DNA from 2 places in the Sorangium sp. So ce296 genome. Region 2 is predicted to be linked to the other one. Evidence: predicted binding sites of a transcription regulator. Region 2 holds the regulator's gene; the other holds the start of a gene.
The links. Region 2 encodes HrcA, which represses chaperone genes, less so after heat shock. Its sites were predicted from a motif close to GNTAGCACTCNCCNNNGGNGAGTGCTANC; they were not measured.
Positions count from the first base shown of each region.

Region 1: groES (co-chaperone GroES) is a predicted target of HrcA. The motif match lies at 2,602-2,630, and genes of this name have one in related genera.

Region 1 covers NZ_CP150325.1:11,210,241-11,214,128, forward strand. The annotation lists gene WME98_RS41455 (hypothetical protein) at 1-492, shown strand, start outside; gene WME98_RS41460 (hypothetical protein) at 529-918, opposite strand; gene WME98_RS41465 (NUDIX hydrolase) at 1,014-1,709, opposite strand; tRNA gene WME98_RS41470 (tRNA-Glu) at 1,986-2,060, opposite strand; tRNA gene WME98_RS41475 (tRNA-Gln) at 2,100-2,173, opposite strand; gene groES (co-chaperone GroES) at 2,749-3,045, shown strand; gene groL (chaperonin GroEL) at 3,114-3,888, shown strand, end outside.
Region 2 covers NZ_CP150325.1:6,293,691-6,297,578, reverse strand. The annotation lists gene WME98_RS23425 (response regulator transcription factor) at 1-709, opposite strand, end outside; gene WME98_RS23420 (RluA family pseudouridine synthase) at 1,026-1,985, shown strand; gene hrcA (heat-inducible transcriptional repressor HrcA) at 1,978-3,021, opposite strand; gene WME98_RS23410 (extensin family protein) at 3,392-3,888, shown strand, end outside.

The sequences.
Region 1 (3,888 bases), 4.9 Mb from region 2:
GGCCACGCGCCGCTCCCTGGCTGGACCCTGCGCGGCGGCGAGGGGCGCTCCGTGACCCTCGCGCTGCGCGACGGCCGGGGCGCGCTGATCGGCTGCACGACCCTGTGCGTCCTGACGCGGCCCGACGCCGCCGAGGACGGCGGGCCCCGGGCGCTCTCCCAGCTCGGGCTCCTGGGCGCCCCGCCGCTCTGGATCTCCGACGTCGGCGAGGCGCCCTCGTGGACGGGCATGCCGATCTGCACCTGCCTGCGCGAGGAGTACCGCGGCCGCGGGCTCGGCGCCCCGCTGCAGGCCGCGGCGCTCCGGGAGGGGCACGATCGCTTCGGGATCCGGTGGTTCTACGCGCTCGTCCGGGCCGGCGACGAGATCGCGAAGCGCATGAACGCGCGCTGCGGCCTCGCCCCGCACCGGGCCGAAGGGTTCCTCGTCGCGACGGCGGGCCCCGCCGAGAGGGCCCGGCGGCCCGCGGAGCCGCGCCGCGCCTCAGGCTGACAGCGCGGGCGCGGGGAGCTGGCGGGGGCGCCCGCCTCAGGCCGACAGCACGGGCGCGAGGATCTGGCCGAGCTCCGCGGCGACCTTGTTCTGCTGCGGGACGCGCGCGCCGATCGAGGCGAGGTAGAGCGTCCGCTCGCACACCGTGAGCCGCGTCGCGTAGAAGTCGTCGTCGCCGGCGACCGCATCGACGAGCTCGTCGAGCTCGGCGTAGCCGGCGATCCTGTCGGCGCAGCCGGCGCCCAGCGCGGCGAGCAGCGCGAGATCGTCGTCGCTCGCCGCGCCCGCGGAGCGCGCGCCGCCGAGGAGCGCGCCCTCCTCGCCGGCGAGGGCGACGGCGCGCACGCCGCTCCCCTGCGTGGCCTTCGCCAGGTAGCGCCCCACGGCATCTCGAGGGACAGCGCTCGGAGTCTTCTGTCGGTTCATCGGGCAGCCTCCGGCCGCGACTCTGCCCCGCCCGGCGCGGATGCCCAAGAAATCGGCGCCCGCGCGCCGGAGCCAGGACGAGCTCGGCGGGAGCGCTAGCCGAGCGTCCACGGAGCCGGCGTCTCGCCCGCGGCGTGGCGGCGGATGCTCTCGAGCGCGTGCTCGTAGTAGCCGTCGCGCGCGGCCACGAACTCGTCGAGCCGCACGTCGCGCGGCGCGATCTTCACGGCGCCGCTCTCGTCCGGCGCTTGCCGCATCAGGCCGGTCACGCTGGGCACCTCGCCCCGGACGAGGCGCTGCGCCGCGTGGAGCGGGAGCGACAGCAGCGCGGTGACCTCGGCCGGATCGGGGCGGAACGCCGCGAGCGCGCGGCGGGTGGTCGCGAGCAGCACGTCCACCAGCTCGCAGTCGATGATGCCGGGCGCGTGGTCGTCCCTGTGGCGGCACGTGCCGAGCCGGATCACGTCGCCCGGCGCGAGCGGCAGGCCGATCTCCTCCTCGGCCTCGCGCAGCGCCTCCGCGAGATCCTCGCCGGCGCGGTAGTGCCCCGACACGGCGACCTCGAACGCGCCGGGCCAGGTGTCCTTGTCCGGGCTGCGCTGCTGGAAGAGCACCCAGGGCTCCGCGCTGCTCCGGCGGCCGTCGGGCTCGCGCTCGAGGACCACCCACACGTGGAGGCTCCGGTGCCAGTCGCCGTCGCGGTGGACGAGCTTGCGCGCCTTGCGCACGCCGAGCGGCTTGCCGCTGCGATCGAAGATGTCGAACAGCTCGTCCCCGTCCTGCGCCGCCATGGGCCCGAGGGTAGCGCACTTCGAGCGGAGGGCGCCGTTGCTACCCTGCGCGCTCCTCGACGAGGCCGTGCTTCATCGAGAAGCTCACGTGCCGGGCGACGAGGTTGGAGCGCCCGGCGATGCTCGACGAGCTGCTCCGGCGCGCACTGTTCCCCGCGCGACTCCCCGCGCGACCTGCAGACGCCGGCGGCGCACCATCGCGGGTACGCGAGCCACAGCCGCGGTCGCAGGGCGACGTAGGGGAGCTCTCGGTAGCGAGGAGAGCTGAGGTGATGCTGGCGATCCCAGCGGGAATCGAACCCGCGTTACCGGCGTGAGAGGCCGATGTCCTAACCGCTAGACGATGGGACCTTGTATTGTCGAGAAGGCCGATAGCAGAGCTGATCGACCTGGCTGGGGGACAAGGATTCGAACCTTGATAGCAAGAGCCAGAATCTTGCGTCCTGCCGTTAGACGATCCCCCAAGGGGTCAGCGCTGTGTTCATCAGCGCCACGGGCCGCGGAATCTACTCGGACCGGTGGGGTTGTCAAGCGATCAAAATCGGACCCGACCAAGAAAACCTCACGGGGCCGAAAATCCTCGGCGTTTTGCGCGTTTCGCGCATTTTGCGCGGGTTCGCTCCGTCCCCTCCACCCGCATCGAGCCCGCCGCGCTCGCGCTGCCGCTCTCTCGCAACCGTCCGGCGCCGCCGTCCCGTCCGTCCGCAGCGTCATCGCTCGCCCTCGGCCGCCCGATCTCTGGAGGGGGGCCCCCACGGCATTGCGACGGCTGCCCGGACGCTCTCTCCAGGAGCTCCTTCTTCATTCCACGGGGGCGACGGCCCCGGAAAAGTCGCGACTGTCTGCTGCGCGCCCTTGACGTGCCGGGCGACTGATTTACTTTCGGCCGCGGTTTAGCCACCGGCCTAGGAGAGTGCCAAGCGACTGTGATCCCGGGCACTTAGCTCTCGTCGTGTGGGCGGAAGGCCCCTGCGGGGGGGCGAACGGGACCTCCGGCGAGCCGATGGTCAGTCAACCAGCCGAGGACGAGGGAGCCACCATGAAAATCAGGCCGCTGCAGGATCGGATTGTCGTCAAGCGCGTCGAGAGCGAGACGAAGACCAAGGGGGGCATCATCATCCCCGACACCGCGAAGGAGAAGCCGATCGAGGGGCGCGTCGTTGCGGTGGGCAACGGCAAGGTCCTGAAGGACGGCAAGGTTCGCCCGCTCGAGGTGAAGGTCGGCGACAAGGTGCTGTTCGGCAAGTACAGCGGCACCGAGGTGAAGCTCGACGGCGAGGAGCACGTGCTCATCCGCGAGGACGACGTGCTCGCCGTGACCGAGTCCGCCTCCTGATCCGGATCGAGGGAAACCGAACCCAAGCGCTAGCAGACGCGGCCGCGCGGCCGCGAGGGGATTGAGAGATGGCTGCGAAGCAGATCGTTTATAGCCGCGGCGCCCGCGCCGCGATCCTGAAGGGCGTGAACACGCTCGCCGATGCGGTCAAGGTGACCCTCGGGCCCAAGGGGCGGAACGTCGTCATCGAGAAGAGCTGGGGCGCGCCGGTCGTCACGAAGGACGGCGTCACGGTGGCCAAGGAGGTCGAGCTCGCCGGCAAGCTCGAGAACATGGGCGCCCAGATGGTCCGCGAGGTCGCCTCGAAGACCAGCGACAAGGCCGGCGACGGCACGACGACGGCGACGGTGCTGGCCCAGGCGATCTTCGGCGAGGGCCTCAAGCTCGTCGAGGCCGGGCACAACCCGATGAACCTGAAGCGCGGCATCGACGCGGCCGTCGCGAAGGTCATCGAGTCCGTGCAGCAGGCCGCCAAGCCGACCAAGGACAAGGACCAGATCGCCCAGGTCGCCACCGTCAGCGCGAACGGCGACAAGGAGATCGGCCAGATCCTCGCCGACGCCATGGAGAAGGTCGGCAAGGAGGGCGTGATCACGGTCGAGGAGAACAAGCGCATGACGACGGAGCTCGAGACCGTCGACGGCATGCAGTTCGACCGCGGCTACCTCTCGCCCTACTTCGTGACCGATCCCGAGAAGATGACCGCGGTCCTCACGAACCCGCTCATCCTCGTCCACGAGAAGAAGATCTCGGCCATGGCCGACCTCTTGCCGCTGCTCGAGCAGGTGGTGAAGCAGGGCCGCGAGCTGCTCATCCTCTCCGAGGACATCGAGGGCGAGGCGC
Region 2 (3,888 bases):
CCTGCGCGGAGGCGGTGGCCGCTACCGCCGCAGGACCGGACGCCGTCTTCGGCACGCCGGACACCGGCGTCGGCGAGAAGGCCATCGTCGTCGTGACCGGCACGTTCGCCGCGCCGCCGGGCGCCGTCTTGACCGAGGCCTGGGCCGGCGCAGCGGTGGTGGTGGCGGGCGCGTTCGGCGTGTAGATGAGGGTCTTCGCGCGCTGGAGCGGGCTCGCGCCCGCGGCGGCGGGCTGCGCCGCGGCGGCCGGCTGCGCTGCGGCGGCGGGCTGCGCCGCGGCGGGAGCCCGCGCGGGCGCAGGCGTCGCAGCGGCGGGGGCCGCGGCGGCGGCCGGCTTCGCCTCGCCGCGCGACGCCAGCAGCTTCTTGACCTTGTCGATCATCTGCTGGGTGTCGAACGGCTTGTCCATGTGGTCGTCGGCTTGCGCGCTCGAGCCCTTCGCGGGATCGAACGGGTTCTGCTTGGACGACAGGATCAGGACGGGCGTCGCCGGTGAGGCCTGCTTGATCGCCTTGCACAGCTCGTAGCCGTTCTTCGGCTCGAGCGTGACGTCGGCGATCACCAGGTCGGGTTTATCGCTCTTGAGCTTCTGCAGCGCAGCGTCGGCGCTGCTCGCCGTCACGACGCGGAAATCCTGACCCGCAAAGGTGATTTCGAGCACTTTGCGCATGGTCACGCTGTCGTCTACGGCGAGAAGGGTGCTGGCCACGAACGGGTCTCCTCTCAGATGGCGAGAAAGCGATGACGGCTCTGGATATCTTCGGCTCCGGTCGCGCGATGTGTCAACATTCGCGGTGTATTTCGCCCCCGCGGGCCCCGCGGATGTGCGTTTTCCGCGCCGGTAGAGCCCGGTCCCACGCCTGTGGGCGGAGCCGAGGCGCCCCCCACGACCCCTCATGCGCCCGCGCCGCCCCGCCGCCCCGACCCCCCGCCCCCATCCCCGCCCCCACCCCCGCGACGCCGCCGATCCGATCGACGAAGGCCCGGCCGCCCCGGTGCGCCCCCCGCAGGATGGCCGCTGGACCGTGCCGGCCGCGCTGGACCGGCGGCCGCTCGACGGGGCCGTCCGGGCGCTCTCGTCGGTCTCGTGGTCCGACGCGCGCCGGCTGATCGAGACCGGCAAGGTGCTCGTCGGGAGCGCGGTGGCGACGAGCGCCCGGCGGCGGGTGCTCAGCGGGGAGCAGATCGAGGTCCGCCTGCACGCGCCGCGGCCCGAGACGGTGCGGCGGCGCAAGCTCGAGGGCGAGCTCGTGGTCTACGCGGACGCGAGCGTCGTGGTGGTGAACAAGCCCGCCGGGGTGAGCACCATCCCCTACGGCGACGAGGACCCCGCGGAGCAGGCCGCGACGCTCGACGCGCTGGTGCGGGAGGTGCTGGCCCGGCGCGACCGCCTGCGCGGGCGGGCGCCGCTCGGCGTGGTGCAGCGCCTCGACAAGGGGACGAGCGGGCTGCTCGTCTTCGCGCGGACGCTCGCCGCGAAGAAGCACCTCGCCCAGCAGCTCCGCGTCCGCGCGATGCACCGGCAGTACCTGGCGGTCGCGCACGGCGCCGTCGCGCGCGGCACGTACCGCAGCTACCTCGTCGAGGATCGGGGCGACGGGCTGCGCGGCTCGGCCAGAGACGGCCGGCGCGAGGGGCAGCTCGCGGTGACGCACGTCGAGCCGATCGAGGCGCTCCGCGGGCCCGAGGAGGGGGCCGGCGCCGCGGCCGCGACGCTGGTCGCCTGCCGCCTCGAGACGGGGCGCACGCACCAGATCCGCATCCACCTCGCCGAGGCCGGGCACCCGCTCGTCGGCGAGGCGGTCTACGTGCGGGACTACCGCGGGCCGAAGATCCCCGCCCCGCGGCTGATGCTCCACGCCGTCGAGCTCGGCTTCGACCACCCCGCCGACGGCCGGCCGATGCGCTTCCAGGCGCCGCCGCCCCCCGACTTCGACGAGGTGCTCGAGCGGCTCCGCGAGCGGCGCCCGAAGGACGCTACCTGACCTTGCCGCGCGCCTCGCTCATCGCCGCGGCGGTCGCGTCGACGAGCGGCATCACCTTCGCGTAGTCCATCCGCGTCGGGCCGAGCACGCCCACGGTGCCGGCGACGCGCCCGTTCTCCATGTACGGCGCGGCGACGAGGCTGAGCTGGCCGCCGCCGAGGTCGCCCGCCTCGCTGCCCACGAAGACGGTGACCTCGCCCGCGCCCGCGGCGAGCGTGCGGTCGAGCAGATCGACGAGCTCCTCGCGCTCCTCGAGCGCCTTCATCAGCTTCCTGAGCCGGTCGACGTCGGCGTACTCGGGCAGATCGATGAGGCGGTTCTGCCCCTCGATGACCACCTCGCTCCGCCGCGTCACGTCGGCCGTCGCCTTGCTGCCGAGCTCGAAGGCGCGGCGCCTCAGCGCGTCGATCTGGAGGCGCTCGTCGGCGAGGCGGCGGGCGAAGAGATCCCGGATCTCGCCCAGCGTGCGCCCCTCGATGACGTCGGCGAGCAGGTTGTGGATCCGGGTGAGCTCCCCTTCGTTGATCGCCTCGTCGATCGAGATGAAGCGGTTCTCGACCGAGCCGTCGGCGAAGACGAGCACCGCGAGCAGCTGCCCGGGCTTCGTCGGGATGAAGCGCAGCTGGCCGAGGGCGCGGATCTCCGCCCGCGGCGCCGCGACGACCGCCGCGGCGCCCGACAGCTCCGACAGGTAGCGCCCCGTCTCGCGGAGCGGGTCGCTCGCCACGGTGTAGATCTCGGCGAACCTGGCGCTGAGCTCGGCCTGCTGCTCGGGGGAGAGCGACCGGATCTCCACGAGCGCGTCGATGAACAACCGGAGCGCGCGGTCGGTCGGGATCCGGCCCGCGGAGGTGTGCGGCTGGTGGAGGTAGCCGGCCTCCTCGAGGTCGGCGAGCACGTTGCGGATCGAGGCAGCCGAGAGATCCAGCCCGTACTTGCGCGCGAGCGTCCTGCTGCCTACGGGGTCGCCCGTCGCGATGAACTCGGTGACCGCGGCGAAAAGGATCTTTCGAGCGCGATTGGAAACATCTCCCATGTCGACTGCAGGCGGCGGGTGCGCGCCGCTGTGGCTACCTGGACCAGGGACCGCCCGGACCGGGAAGCCATGCGGGCCGGACCTTCGCTCCCATACGTCAAGACGCGCGTGCGGGCGCTGGGCCCACGGATGCGCATGAGACCTATTTTGAGGCGATCGCGCGGCCCGGTCAAATGGCACGGTAGGATGGACGCGACCGCCGCGCCCGAGGGTCCAGCATCGCCGCTGCCGGTGGCTGGCCCTCCGGCGCTCCGTCTCCGGCCCTCCGGCCCTCCGGCCCTCCGGCCCTCCGGCCCTCCGGCCTTCCTCCTTCTTCATTTCTTCAGCTCCAGCGGGCACCACGCCGCGCCGGAGGCCGTCCCTGCCAACGATGCCGTCCTTACGCCACGCCGCTGCCGCCGCCGCCCTCGCCCTCGCGCTCGGCCCGCTCGCCGCCGCGCCGAGCGCGCAGGGCAAGCCGAAGGTGCGGTTCGACCAGGACTGGGCCAAGCGCCCGTCGGCGCGCTACGCGGCCATGAGCGCGGAGCAGTGCCGCGCGGCGCTCGCGCGGCGGAAGATCGCGTTCGAGCCGGTGCCGCGCGCGCCGGGCGTGCTCGCGCCGGTGCGGCTGATGCAGGGGGTGGGCGGGGTCCTCTACCGGACGGCGCTGCCGGCTCACCAGCGCGCGGACAACCCGTACGACGTCTTCGACTGCCGCCTCGCGCTCGCGCTCTCGGACTTCAGCCGGATCCTGCGCGTGCACGACGTCGTCGAGGTGCTGATGTTCTCGGCCTGGCGCCCTCCGTCGAAGGTGTGGCCCGAGGGCAAGCTGGCCACGAGGCACCCGGGCGGGCTCGCCATCGATCCTTACAGGTTCGTCAAGGAGCG